Regions from separate parts of the Janthinobacterium sp. C22 genome, predicted to be linked through region 1. Evidence: predicted binding sites of a transcription regulator. Region 1 holds the regulator's gene; each other region holds the start of a gene.
The links. Region 1 encodes NrdR, which represses ribonucleotide reductase genes. Its sites were predicted from a motif close to CACNANATNTNGTG; they were not measured.

Region 1 (4,748 bases):
CGGTCGCCGCCCGTCAGCGCGTAGCGGACGATGTCGAGCATGCTGGCGCTGGCCCAGTTCAGAAAGTTGCCGCTAAAACTATCGCCGCCGCAACCGTGCAGCGCATCGGCCGGTTTCAGCACGGAGAAGTAAGCGGTCGCTACGCGCAAGTCCGGCAGCATGACGCCATCCTTGCTGCGGTAGGGATAGCTGTAGCACATGCGCGCATGAAAGTAACCGAGGTACTCGCGCTGCGGCGCATAATCGCCGCCGTGCGCGGCGGCCGCCGCCGCATGCGTGAAGGACAGGTTAAGCAACAGGTTCGGCGGCACCCTGGCGCCGTGCAATCCCGCGTCGGCCCGCGCCAGCGCCACGGGAGGTGCGGCCGCAAGGACGGCGCCGCAAACCAGGCAAACCAGGCCGATCAGCAGCAGCCGGACGGACCACCAGGCGGATAGCAAAGCAAACGACAAAGCCCTCATGGTCCCGCTCCAGCCGCCTGCTTGCGATAATAACTTTGCAGCACGACTTGCGTGCTTTCCTGCGCGCCAAAACCGATGGCCGTGATGCGATACACATAGCTTTCCGTGGCCAGGCCACCGGCCACGGCCGCCGCCTGCGCGCCGGGCGGGTGAAACGGCAGCAATTCGATCAGATAGCGGGGCCGGCGCGACGGCAGAAAACCCTGCCCCGTCTGCATGACGGCGCCCGTAAACTGGCCATACGGCACCGCGTGGCTGCCACTTCCTCCCTCGACGCCATCGAGGTCCATGCTCAGCCAAAGGGCCGGCGCATCCGGGGCTGCGGGCAGGCACAGGCCCAGTGTGCCTGCCTCGCCGCAGCCGTCCGCGAACCCGGCCGCGCTGCCAGGCGCGAAGAGGCTGCTGCGTCCCGGCGCGCCGGGCAAGCCTTCGATATCGTTCTGCGCATCCACCAATGCTTCCTCCGCCGCCTGAAACGCGATCTGCCGGTCGCGCTCGCCGCGTGCCGCCTTTTCGCCCTGCAAGGCCATCTGCGCTGCCGATATGCCCAGCAGCAAGATAATCACCAGCAGGCCCAGCACATACACGAGGGTGGCGCCACCGTGGCGCGCACGAGGTGAACAACAAGGCACACAACGAGGCACACGACGAGGTACGCAACAGCGGACGCCCGCGCCAGCCATCGCGGCACCGCCTAGGCCGGCCCGTTGCGCAGCATGATGCTCGTCTGCACCAGTTGCCGCAGCCGGGAGCGCGTCGCGGCGGGCAAGGACGCGCGCGCGATGCGCACACCCGTGTCGCCGGCGCCGTGCGCCTCCGCATACGCCTTGCCGAACAGGTCGAACTGCGCCGGCCCCAGTTCCGCCATCTTGTCCGCCTGGCCCGCCTCACCATGCAGCAACAGCGCCACGCGCACGCTGGCCACGCGCTTCCAGTGCGTGCGGCGGCGCAAATCGCGCTGGCGCGCGGCCGCGTCGGCACCCGCCAGCACCAGCGCCGCATCGTAGGCGTCGAGCGCGCCGGCATTGACATAGCGGTTCGCCACGCCGTCGGGCGGCGTATCCGTGTCGAGGCCATACAGCACCTGGAAACCGTCGACGCCGCGGATGACGGCGTCCGCGCCCCAGCCGTTCGCGCCACGGTATTTGCAGCGCAGTTCGCCATCGCCATCGGCGCCCTGGGCCACATAGAAGATGCTCCAGCCCCGCTGCGCCTCCGTTTGCGCGGCCCCCACGCCGAAACCGGCGCAATTGAGCACGGACCCGTCGCCGCCCTCCTCCTTGCCGGCGCCGTAATAGCGCAGGGCCAGCACGTCGCTGCCATGCAGGGCGCCGGGCAAGGCGCCGCTGATGCCGTCGCTGTTCTTGCCCAGGCTGCGCGCGTCGAGCCCGGCGACATTCGCGCTGTCGTCATCGGCATGGGCGACGGGCGCGGCGCTGCTGTCCCAGTTCACATATGCCGTCTGGCGCACGGCTCGGGCGATGGTGTCGAGCGCATAGCGGCCATTGTCGTCCAGGCGCGCGCTGGCGGACTGGTCGCCATAGCTGCCGCTGGCCGCCAGCAGCACGCTACTGGCGGCCAGCATCAGCAGCGCGCCCAGCGACAGCACCACCAGCAGCTCGACCAGGCTCAGGCCGCGATGCCGGTGCCACGCGGCATGCACGCCGTTCATGCGCCGCCTCCGCCCAGCTGGAATGCCAGCCTGGGCAGCGACTCGCCTGCCCCATTCACGGCGGGCGAGCCATCGGGCAAGCGGCCGCGCCAGCCCAGCTTGATGACGATGGGCGCGCCCTTGCCGCCGCTGCACGCCCAGTGCAAGCCCTGCGCGGCGGCATCCCAGACAGAGGCATCGCGGCAGATATGCAGGCGCGCGCCGGGCAAGGCCGCATGCAGTTGCTGTTCCCACTCGGCGATGTCGAATTGCGCCAGTTCGGCCGCGCTGCAGGCAGCAGCGCCGAAGCAGTCGGGTGCACCACCGCCAGCGTCGGCGCCGTCCGCCGCCGCGTAGGCTACGTTCAAATAGGGATTGCTGGCATCGGGGCCATTCATGAGCACGCCGTTCGCGCGCATGCGCTCGGCCATGCCAGCTGCCAGCTGCGCGCCCGCCGACAACAGAGCTGACTCGTGGCGCGCGCGCAGGGAATGCAGTTGCAAAATGCTGGCGCCGAGCAGGCCCAGCGCCAACAGCAGCAGCGACACCAACACCTCGACGAGGCTGCTGCCACCGGCCAGAAACTTGTCGCGACCGCCATTGCGCATGCCTTGCTCCCTTCCGCAGAAAGAGTCGCAAGAACAGGCGGCCCAGCTACAAGATAGGCGCGTGCAAAAATCCGGATCTGCGCTGGCGCAAACAACACGGCGATAAGGTGGGAAGAACAGCGTAGGGATTGATCAGGCCGCTTGCCAGGCGAACGCTGGCGTGTTGAAAACGGGGCGCAAAACGGGGCGCATGAGCGGCCCCGTCGCCGATAAAGTGAGCGTCAGGGCTTGCGCGCCTGCCCCACTTCGGCAATCGCATCCTGGAACTCGGCCAGGTCTTCGAAATTTTTATACACTGAGGCAAAGCGGATGTAGGCGATCTTGTCGAGGCGCTTGAGTTCCTGCATGACGAGTTCGCCGATATAGCCGGAATCGACTTCACGCAAGCCGCTGGTCAGCAGTTTTTCCTGGATGGAGGCGATGGCCGTATCCACCGAGGCGGCCGCGACGGGACGCTTGCGCAAGGCCAGCATCAAACTGCCGCGCAACTTATCCGCAGCGAACTCCGTCCGGCTGCCATTCTTTTTGACGACGGCCGGCATGATAAGTTCAATGCGTTCGTAGGTCGTGAAACGCTTGTCGCATTTGCCGCAGCGGCGGCGGCGCCGAATGGCATCCCCTTCCTCCGATACGCGCGTATCGAGAACCTGGGTGTCGCCGTGCTGGCAAAATGGACATTTCATGGGCTGGCTACAACTTTATAGTAATAATTGCGGGAAATCGCCGCCCTTGTACAAAGGGCGCCCGAATCACTCCGGGCGCCCTGGGGCACGAAGGAATGTGTCATACAGAATCTTACTCCGTATGACACATTCTGGACAAATAATTATGCTGCGTACACAGGGTGCGCGTCGGCCAGCACCTTCACGGCCGCTTTCACGCGCTCGATGGTGGCGGCGTCATGCGGATTGTCCAGCACGTCGGCGATCAGGTTGCCCACTTCTTCCGCTTGCGCTTCCTTGAAACCGCGCGTCGTCATCGCCGGGCTGCCCAGGCGGATGCCCGAGGTGACGAAGGGTTTTTGCGGGTCGTTCGGGATGCCGTTCTTGTTGCAGGTGATGTGCGCGGAACCGAGGATGGCTTCGGCTTCCTTGCCCGTCAGGTTCTTGGCGCGCAGGTCGACCAGCATGACGTGCGACTCGGTGCCGCCGGAAACAATGCGCAGGCCGCGCTTGATCAGGGTTTTCGCCAGCACGTCGGCGTTCTTGATCACTTGCTTCTGGTATTCGACGAATTCAGGGCTCAGCGCTTCCTTGAAGGCGACGGCCTTGCCGGCGATCACGTGCATCAGCGGGCCGCCCTGGATGCCGGGGAAGATGGCCGAGTTGATGGCTTTTTCGTGTTCGGCCTTCATCAGGATGATGCCGCCGCGCGGGCCGCGCAAGGATTTGTGTGTGGTCGAGGTGACGAAGTCGGCGAACGGCACCGGGTTCGGGTACAGGCCGGCGGCGATCAGGCCCGCGTAGTGGGCCATGTCGACCATGAAGTAGGCGCCCACTTCCTTGGCGATCTTGCCGAAGCGTTCGAAGTCGATCTTTTTCGAGAACGCGGACGCGCCGGCAATGATCAGCTTCGGCTTGCGCTCGCGGGCCAGGCGTTCCATCGCCTCGTAGTCGATGTCTTCTTCCGCAGTCAAGCCATACGACACGACGTCAAACCATTTGCCGGACATGTTCAGCGGCATGCCGTGGGTCAGGTGGCCGCCTTCGGCCAGCGACATGCCCATGATCAGGTCGCCCGGTTTCAGCATGGCGAAGAACACGCCCTGGTTCGCCTGCGAGCCGGAATTCGGCTGCACGTTCGCGCATTCGGCGCCGAACAGCTGCTTCACGCGGTCGATGGCCAGTTGCTCGGCCACGTCGACGTATTCGCAGCCGCCGTAGTAGCGCTTGCCTGGATAGCCTTCGGCGTACTTGTTCGTCAGCTGCGAGCCTTGCGCTTCCATTACGGCTGGCGACGTGTAGTTCTCCGACGCGATCAGTTCGATGTGGTCGTGCTGGCGCGTGTTTTCTTTTTGAATGACGGCGA
Region 2 (4,748 bases), 2.8 Mb from region 1:
CACAGCTCGATATCGCGCTGCATGTTCACTTCCTGCGGCATCCAGTGGTTGGCGCAGCCGGCCAGGTATTTGTCCCACGCCCACTTGTACTTGAACGGCACCAGCTGGTTGACGTCCGTCTTGCCGTTGATGATGCGCTTGTCGTCGGCATTCACGCGGCGCGCCACTTGCTCGGCGTTCGCTTCGGACGGCTCGGCGCCGGCCGGCAGGTTCAAATCGGTATTTCCCAACGGCGCTTGCTGCGCCGGACGCGGCACAGCTGCCGACGTGGTTTCATCATCCCAAGACAACGACATATTCTTCTTCCTTTCCATGCCGGCGAGCCGGCGATCCGCAACAGGCCCGTTGAATCGGACAATGCGGACATTGACAACATTGAATCAGCCCAGAAGTTCTGGGCTGACAACTAAAATCTTACTGGCAGGCTTCGCACTCTTCAAAGCCGTCATCACCGGGACGCAGATAGCAGGCTTCGCCATCGGCGTCATCCGCCGCCGCTGCCACTACCGGCGCCACGGCCACTGCTGCTGCCGCCACGACGGCTGCCTGGGCGCTCTGTGCGCTGGCCGACATGCCGCCATCGACTGCCACGGCGTTCAGGGCGCCCGTCTTGGAGGTCGATTTCTCCATGTGGGTAGCGGCGATGGTACGCAGGTAGTAGGTGGTTTTCAGGCCACGCAGCCATGCCAGCTTGTAGGTCTCGTCCAGTTTCTTGCCCGAGGCGCCAGCCATGTAGATGTTCAGCGACTGGGCCTGGTCGATCCACTTCTGGCGACGCGAAGCCGCTTCCACCAGCCAGCTTGGCGACACTTCAAAGGCGGTGGCGTAGATATCGCGCAGGTCTTGCGGGATGCGGTCGATCTTCACCAGCGAGCCGTCGAAGTACTTCAGGTCGGAGATCATGACTTCATCCCACAGGTCGCGCGCCTTCAGGTCGCGCACCAGGTAGCCGTTGATCTCGGTGAATTCGCCCGACAGGTTCGATTTCACGTACAGGTTCTGGAACGTCGGCTCGATACAGGCCGAGACGCCGATGATGTTCGAAATCGTCGCCGTCGGGGCGATCGCCACGCAGTTCGAATTGCGCATGCCGAACTTGGCGATGCGTTCGCGCACCGGAGTCCAGTCCATGGCCGACGAGGAATCGACTTCCAGGTAGCCGCCGCGCTCTTCGGCCAGCAGTTTGACCGAGTCCTGCGGCAGGATGCCGCGGTCCCACAGCGAACCGGCGTACGATTCATAGCGGCCGCGCTCTTCGGCCAGTTCCGTCGACGCCAGGTAGGCGTAGTAGCAGACGGCTTCCATCGAGGTGTCGGCAAACGACACGGCGGCGTCCGAGGCGAACGGCACGCGCATCATGTGCAGGCAGTCCTGGAAGCCCATGATGCCCATGCCGACCGGACGGTGGCGCATGTTCGAGTTGCGCGCCTTGTCGACGGCGTAGTAATTGATGTCGATGACGTTGTCGAGCATGCGCATGGCGGTGCGGATGGTCTTGGCCAGCTTGACGTGATCGAGCTTGCCTTCCTTCATGTGCGCCGGCATGTTGACGGAACCGAGGTTGCAGACGGCGATTTCGTCAGGGCCCGTGTTCAGCGTGATTTCCGTGCACAGGTTCGAGCTGTGGACGACGCCGACGTGCGACTGCGGGCTGCGGATGTTGCACGGATCCTTGAACGTGATCCATGGGTGGCCCGTTTCGAACAGCATCGACAGCATCTTGCGCCACAGGTCCAGCGCCGCGATCTTCTTGAAGACGCGGATTTCGCCGGCGGCGGCCTTGGCTTCGTAGCCCAGGTAAGCCTGTTCAAAGGCCTTGCCGACCTTGTCGTGCAGGTCAGGCGTGTCCGACGGCGAGAACAGGGTCCATTCGCCTTTTTCCATGACGCGCTTCATGAACATGTCGGGAATCCAGTTCGCCGTGTTCATGTCGTGCGTGCGGCGGCGGTCGTCGCCCGTGTTCTTGCGCAGGTCGAGGAATTCCTCGATGTCCATGTGCCAGGTTTCCAGGTAGGCGCAGACGGCGCCCTTGCGCTTGCCGCCCTGGTTGACTGCCACGGCCGTGTCGTTGACCACTTTCAGGAACGGCACCACGCCTTGCGACTTGCCGTTGGTGCCCTTGATGTGGGCGCCCAGGGCGCGCACCGGCGTCCAGTCGTTACCCAGGCCGCCGGCGAACTTGGCCAGCAGCGCGTTGTCCTTGATGGCGTCGTAGATGCCTTCCAGGTCATCGGAGACGGTGCTCAGGTAGCACGACGACAGCTGCGAGCGCAGGGTGCCCGAATTGAACAGGGTCGGGGTCGAGCTCATGAAGTCGAACGAGGACAGCAGGCTGTAGAACTCGATGGCGCGCGCTTCGCGGTCCGCTTCGTTCAGCGCCAGGCCCATGGCCACGCGCATGTAGAACGCTTGCGGCATTTCGATGCGCACGTCCTGGATGTGCAGGAAGTAGCGGTCGTACAGGGTTTGCAGGCCGATGTAGCCGAACTGCAAGTCGCGGTCGGCGACGATGGCTTTCGCCAGGCGTTCCAGGTCGAAACTGGCGAGTACCGGGTTCAGCAGCTCGGCGGCGATGCCCTTGGCGATATATTGCGGGAAATACGTCAGGTATTCGGCGGCCGCCGCCGCTTGCGGCACTTCCTTGCCGAACACTTCCTTGCGCACCGTGTGCAGCAGGATGCGGGCCGTGACCTGGCTGTAGGCCGGGTCTTTTTCCATCAGCGCGCGCGCCGCCAGGATGGCCGACTTGTGCAGCTCTTCGACGGGCACGCCGTCGTACAGGTTCTTCACGGTCTCGGCCAGGATGGCGTCGGCATCGACGTGCTTTTCCAGGCCGGCGCAGGCGGCGTTGATCAGGTCGCGCACTTCCTGCATGTCCAGCAGGCGGCGCACGCCGTTATCAAGCACGTTCAATTGTGGTGCGGAAACTTGCGCGGAAGCGCCTTGCGCTTCCTTCTGCAGGCGGCGCTCTTCCATGTGCTTGGCACGGTACAGCACGTAGGCACGCGCCACGTCGTGCTCGCCCGAACGCATCAGCGACAGTTCCACCTGGTCTTGCACGTCTTCGATATGGAAGGTGCCGCCGCCCGGATGGCGGCGCACCAGCGCGGCGACGACGCCGTCGGTCAGCTGTTCCACCAGTTCGCGGATGCGTGCCGAGGCTGCGCCCTGGCCGCCGTTAACGGCCAAAAACGCCTTGGTCATGGCGATGGCGATCTTCGAAGGCTCAAATGCCACCACCGCGCCGTTGCGGCGGATGATGCGATAGTCGCCCAATGCCGCGCCCGTGCTCGCCACGCTGTTGGCCGCGCCTGGCGCTGGCGATACTGGCGTTGGATGGATGGAAATATCTTGTGGTGATTGCATTGAAGCTCCCGTTGTCAGCTAAAGTCAGCCTGCAGTTTTGCTGCCGCGTGTGTTGTTGAATAGAACGCCCGATAATCAGGGTTTCTTCAGATATTTGTTGCTAAATAGTAAATTCATAATGCATACAACCGTGTCAGAATCCATATCGCCACACCGCACTGCCCGGCTGGCGCGAAACACGATCAAGGGTGATAAACCGCCAGTTCCAGTGCTTTATCAGCAATCCGGGTAGCTTTGACAATAATTCTGAAAACGTCTGTGATGGCACTACATATAGTCTTTACATCCAACTTCTTCACTAATTGTAGTGCCCATCGAAGGGCGATGCAATAGTTTTCCGGCATCCGCGGGCGTAATTTTTTGTATTTTCATATACGATTTCGGTTGACTTTTCAGGGTATGGATGGAAAGCCCAATCCCCGCGAAGTAAGCGCTAACGCAGGCTGCCCGCGCAGGGTTTCCAGCCAGCATACTTGGTAAAAATGCCAGTCAAAAAACGGCCCCGGATCCGTCTTCCTTCCCGGCGCGATATGCTCGTGGCCACGTACCTGGGACAGCCCGTAGCGCGCCACCAGCGCCGCCGTCAGCAGCGCCAGCACGCGGTATTGCTGCCGCTGAAAGGGGACAAAGTCCGAGCCTTCCATTTCGATACCGATCGAATAGCCATTGCACTGCGGGCGTCCTTCGAACATGGACGCGCCCGCATGCCAGGCACGTTGATCAGTAGAAACATATTGCAACAGCGCGCCATCGCGCCGCACAAAAAGTGCGCCGACACCTGCAAGCCACGCAGGTCGGCGAAAGAAGGATCGGCATTATAATCTACCCGGCCCGTAAACAAGTCCGACACATGCGGCCCGCCGAAGTGGCCGCCCGGCAAGCTGATGTTATGAATCACCAGCAAGTCGACCTGCGCACCGTCCGGGCGCGCATCGTGGTAGGGGAGTCATAGCGCAGCGCGCCGTCGCACCAGCCGTCTTCATCTATCGTCCATGCGCTCATCAAGTAAGGCTTCCTGTATCGTCAATTTCTGCATGCGGTAACGCAACTGGCGCACGCTCAGGCCCAGCTGGCGCGCCGCCCGCGCGCGGTGGTAGCGCGCCTGCACCAGCGCCTGCAGGATCATGTCGCGCTCGGCCTGGCGCAGATACACGTCCAGCGGCAGGATGGGGGCCATGCCATATGCCGCCATGCCGGGCAGGCACAGTTGCCGCTCCGGCAAGTGCGGCGGTGCCGGCGCCGCCCGCAACGGCATACTGCCCGCCGCGGACGGCAAGGCCAGCCCGTCGAGCGCGATCACGCCGCCGTCGGCAAAGGCCAGCGCCCGCTCCAGCACGTTTTCCAGTTCGCGCACATTGCCGGGAAACGCATACGCGGCCAGG
Region 3 (4,748 bases), 510 kb from region 1:
TGTAGACGAGCGCCGACTGCGTCTGCGTGCCGTTCAACACGAGGAAGGGCACTTCATCGCGCGTGCGCAGCAGCAGGCCGTCCGGCTCTTCCAGGCAGCTGTAGCCGCAATCGTCCTTCGGCAGGTTGCGGTTGCGCGCCGTGAAGCAGCGCGCGGAAAACGCCAGCGGCATGCGGCCATAGGCAAACACTTCCGTCTCCAGCCCTTCCGGTTTCTGGCGCTGCATCTCGGCCAGCGCCGTCTGCCCCATTTCCAGCGGCATCACCCAGCGCCGCGCGCCCATGCGCGCCAGCAGCTGCAGACTGGGGCCATTGAACAGGTTCAAATGGGGGCCGGCGACGAAGGACGCGCCCTTTTCCATGCAGTGCACGGCGCCCATGTCGTTCGCTTCGACGCCGTAGCGGCCATTGCCCGTGATGCGGCGCAGGGTCGCCAGTTCCGCGCCCGCCTCGATCAGCGCCTGCGTCGACAGCACCACTTCCTTGCCGGCGGCGGCCAGCATGTCGGCGATATCGAGCCAGTCGGCCAGGCGCAGCTCATGCCGGCGCGAGCAGACGGTTTCGCCCAGATACACGATATCGACGGCGGTACCGGCGATCTGCTGGTAAAACTCGAAGACGGTGGCGCGCGGCCAGTAGTACAGCAAGGGACCCAAAGAGAGTTTTAGCATGCCTTTTCCAATATTTTTAAGTTACAAAACCGTAGCGAGCGGCTCGCGGCGGGGCCGAGAAGCGCAGCCGTGCTCCAGCACGGTGAGCATCGCAGGCCGCGCCCCGGGACGCGCAGTAGGTTTTGCTATTTCCAGGAGCGGTGATACGCGCCCAAGGTGTGCTGCTGGCCCTCGGCCAGCTTGTCCATGGCCGCCATCCAGCCCGGCTTGACGGCGTAGCGCGCATTGCCTTCGCGGCAGGCGTCGATCGCTTCGCGCCACACGCGCGTCACCTGCGCCACATACGCGGGGCTGCGCTGGCGTCCTTCGATCTTCACGGCGCGCACGCCCATGGCGATCAGCTGCGGCAGCAGCGCCAGCGTGTTCAGGCTGGCCGGCTCCTCGATGGCGTAATACTCTTCGTCGTTGACTTCGAAACGCCCCTTGCACAGGGTCGGATAGCTGGCGTTTTCGCCCGGCGCATAGCGGTCGATCAGCACGCCGTTCAGGCGCGATTCGAGGCCGTTCGGCGTTTCCAGCCAGCGCACGGATTTCGCCGGCGAACACACGCCGTGCGTGTTCGGTGCCTCGCCCGTCGCATACGAGGACAGCGCGCAGCGTCCCTCGACCATCACGCACAGGCTGCCGAAGCCGAAGACCTCGATCTCGACTTCCGTCTTGGCGATCAATTGCTCGACCTGCGCCATCGACAGCACGCGGGGCAGCACGGCGCGGGCGATGCCGAAGTGTTCATGGTAAAAATTGATGGCTTCGTAGTTGGTGGCCGAGCCCTGCACGGACAGGTGCAGGCGCAGCTGCGGGTGGTGCTCGCTTGCATACGCCATCAAGCCCGGATCGGCCACGATCATGGCGTCGATGCCGGCCTGCGCGGCGCGGTCGATGGCGCTGCGCCACACGGCCCAGTTGTGCGGCTGCGGATAGGTGTTCAGCGCCAGCAGCACCTTGCGTCCATATTGGTGGGCGTAGCGCACGCCCTCGGCGATGGCCTTCTCGTCGAAATTGAGGCCGGCGAAATTGCGCGCATTGGTGGCGTCGCGAAAGCCCAGGTAGACGGTGTCGGCGCCATTGTCGACGGCCGCTTTCAAGGCGGGCAGGCTGCCGGCGGGGCAGACCAGTTCCAGCGGTCCGGCCACGCGGGTGGCGGTGGTTGATTCAAGCATCATGGTGTTCACAGTCCTGTATCGGCTCAGGGTGCAGACTATAGCCCCGCCCATACCGCCCAGTCCTTGACGCAGGTGAAGGAATGCATGCATGGCTGGCGCGCGTTCAACTTGCTTGACCTGGCTGTAAAATGCCCCCTTTTCTCCCTGTCCGATTGCCCGCCATGCCCCGCAAACCGCTGCTGATCTTCCTGCTCACCCTGTTCCTCACCGTGCTGCAGGTGCAGTGGGCCGCGCCCACGGAAGGCTATGTCGAAGAAAAGCTCTCCATCCTGTCGCCCGAGATACTGGGCGCGTATCCCGGCGTGCTGCTGCTGTTCCTGCAAGCCGTCTTCGCCCGCCGCGCCATGCCCGTGGTGCGCCAGGCCGCCATCAGCACGGGCTTGCTGGCCTTGTACTGGCTGCTGGCGAACTACGTCACGTTCGATATCCGCGTCGCCAGCTGGAGCACCTTCTCGCCGCTGGAAATCTGGGCGCACGTGCTGCCCGCCTCCAGCATCAGCATCGCCGCCTGCGCCGCCGCGCATTTTGGCCTGAGCTGCTTCATCCTGCACCAGGGACGCGCGAAAAAGTAAACGGGGGATGCTTTTTTCACCTGCATCAAGGATTCGCCACGCAACTGCACGCGCCCTTTGACGTCACTATATTTAGTGATTAATCTCCATAAAAACACCGCATGTTGTGTTTATTGGAGGTTTCATGACGACAAATGCAGTTCCATCCATGCGCGGCCAGGTCGATGTCGCCGCGTCCATCAATGAATACCTGGACCGGCGCGACTGGCGTGTCAACGCCAACGCCAACCAGGGTTACTCGCTGGGCGGCCTGATACTCAACGTGTCGGGCAAGGTCATCGCCAACTACTGGCTGGACCAGGTGTATCCGCCGGAAGTGGGCGCGGCGCACCGCGAAGCGGCGCTGCACATCCACGACCTCGACATGCTGGCCGGCTATTGCGCCGGCTGGTCGCTGCGCACCCTGCTGCACGAAGGCTTGAATGGCGTGCCGGGCAAGATCGAATCGGGTCCGCCCAAGCACATGTCGAGCGCCATCGGCCAGATCGTCAATTTCCTCGGCACCCTGCAGAACGAATGGGCCGGCGCGCAGGCGTTCAGCTCCTTCGACACCTATATGGCGCCCTACATCCGCCAGGACAGCCTGCGCTACGAAGACGTGCGCCAGTACATGCAGGAGCTGATCTTCAACCTCAACGTGCCATCGCGCTGGGGCACGCAGACGCCGTTCACCAACCTCACCTTCGACTGGGTCTGCCCGGACGACCTGCGCGATCAGATTCCCGTCATCGCCGGCCAGGAGATGGACTTCAGCTATGGCGAGCTGCAGGCGGAGATGGACATGATCAACCGCGCCTATATCGAGATCATGATGGCGGGCGACGCCAAGGGCCGCGTCTTCACCTTCCCCATCCCCACCTACAACATCACCGAGGATTTCGACTGGCATAGCGAAAACGCGGAACGCCTGTTCGAGATGACGGCCCGCTACGGCCTGCCCTACTTCCAGAATTTCATCAATTCGGAACTCAAGCCGAACATGATCCGCTCCATGTGCTGCCGATTGCAGCTGGACTTGCGCGAACTGCTGAAAAGGGGCAATGGCCTGTTCGGTTCCGCCGAGCAGACGGGCTCCCTGGGCGTGGTGACGATCAACTGCGCGCGCCTGGGCCACCTGTGGCGCGGCGACGAAGCGGCGTTGATGGCGGACCTGGACCGCCTGCTGGAACTGGGCAAGACCAGCCTGGAAATCAAGCGCCGCACCATCGAGGAACTGATGCAGCAGGGCCTGTTCCCGTATACGAAGCGCTACTTGGGTACCCTGCGCAACCACTTTTCCACCCTGGGCGTGAACGGCATCAACGAGATGATCCGCAATTTCAGCGGCGACGCCTGGGACATCACGAGTCCCGAGGGCCATGCGCTGGCGATCCGCCTGCTCGACCACGTGCGCGCCCGCATGGTGGCCTTCCAGGAAGAGACGGGCCATATGTACAACCTGGAAGCGACGCCGGCCGAAGGCACGACGTACCGCTTTGCCCGCGAAGACCGCAAGCGCTATCCCGCCATCCTGCAGGCGGGCACCGTCGACAATCCATACTATACAAATTCGTCGCAGCTGCCCGTCGGCCACACGGACGACCCGTTCGAGGCGCTCGAATTGCAGGATGCGCTGCAGCGCAAGTACACGGGCGGCACGGTGCTGCACCTGTACATGACGGAAGCGCTGTCGGACGCGAATGCCTGCCGCGAGCTGGTGAAACGCGCCCTGAGCCGCTTCTCGCTGCCCTACATCACCGTCACGCCCACGTTTTCCATCTGCCCGCGCCACGGCTATCTGGCCGGCAAACATGAATTCTGCCCCACCTGCGACGCGGAGCTGATCGCCCGCAAGCAGGCCCACCCTGCTCCATCACTTGAGGAAACGCCATGAACGCACGTCCCGACTTCACTCCCGCCATCACCCTGCTCGACACCGAACGCCAGCGCTGCGAAATCTGGACCCGCGTGATGGGCTACCACCGCCCCGTCGCCTCGTTCAACATCGGCAAGCAGGGCGAATTCCACGAGCGCCAGTACTTTACGGAAGCGAGCGCCCGGCTTGGCCAGCCCGCCTGCCATGGCTGAGTTGAAAGTGGGCGGCCTGACGCCCTTTTCCGCCACCGACTACCCGGGCAAGCTGGCCGCCGTGGTCTTCGTGCAGGGCTGCCCCTGGCGTTGCGGCTATTGCCACAATCCGCACTTGCAGGCGCGCACGCCGGCAGGCGCCATGCCGTGGCAGGACGTCCTGACCTGGCTGCGCCGCCGCGTGGGCCTGGTCGACGCCGTCGTCTTCAGCGGCGGCGAGGCGTGCATGGACCCGGCGCTGGGGCGCGCCATGCAGGACGTCCAAGCGCTGGGTTT

Region 2: ACRHIG_RS07425 (ribonucleoside-diphosphate reductase subunit alpha) is a predicted target of NrdR. The motif match lies at 3,632-3,645, and genes of this name have one in related genera.
Region 3: ACRHIG_RS23320 (ribonucleoside triphosphate reductase) is a predicted target of NrdR. The motif match lies at 2,470-2,483, and genes of this name have one in related genera.

The regions. Positions count from the first base shown of each region.
Region 1 is NZ_CP193659.1:5,488,801-5,493,548, forward strand. It holds gene ACRHIG_RS25660 (pilus assembly protein) at 1-461, opposite strand, end outside; gene ACRHIG_RS25665 (pilus assembly PilX family protein) at 458-1,048, opposite strand; gene ACRHIG_RS25670 (PilW family protein) at 1,156-2,133, opposite strand; gene pilV (type IV pilus modification protein PilV) at 2,130-2,720, opposite strand; gene nrdR (transcriptional regulator NrdR) at 2,942-3,403, opposite strand; gene glyA (serine hydroxymethyltransferase) at 3,547-4,748, opposite strand, start outside.
Region 2 is NZ_CP193659.1:1,614,221-1,618,968, reverse strand. It holds gene ACRHIG_RS07430 (ribonucleotide-diphosphate reductase subunit beta) at 1-296, opposite strand, end outside; gene ACRHIG_RS07425 (ribonucleoside-diphosphate reductase subunit alpha) at 415-3,366, opposite strand; partial or broken gene ampD (1,6-anhydro-N-acetylmuramyl-L-alanine amidase AmpD) at 3,759-4,368, opposite strand; gene ACRHIG_RS07415 (sigma 54-interacting transcriptional regulator) at 4,346-4,748, opposite strand, start outside.
Region 3 is NZ_CP193659.1:4,980,190-4,984,937, forward strand. It holds gene ubiV (ubiquinone anaerobic biosynthesis protein UbiV) at 1-670, opposite strand, end outside; gene ubiU (ubiquinone anaerobic biosynthesis protein UbiU) at 796-1,833, opposite strand; gene ACRHIG_RS23315 (hypothetical protein) at 1,995-2,405, shown strand; gene ACRHIG_RS23320 (ribonucleoside triphosphate reductase) at 2,530-4,278, shown strand; gene nrdD (anaerobic ribonucleoside-triphosphate reductase) at 4,275-4,472, shown strand; gene ACRHIG_RS23330 (anaerobic ribonucleoside-triphosphate reductase activating protein) at 4,465-4,748, shown strand, end outside.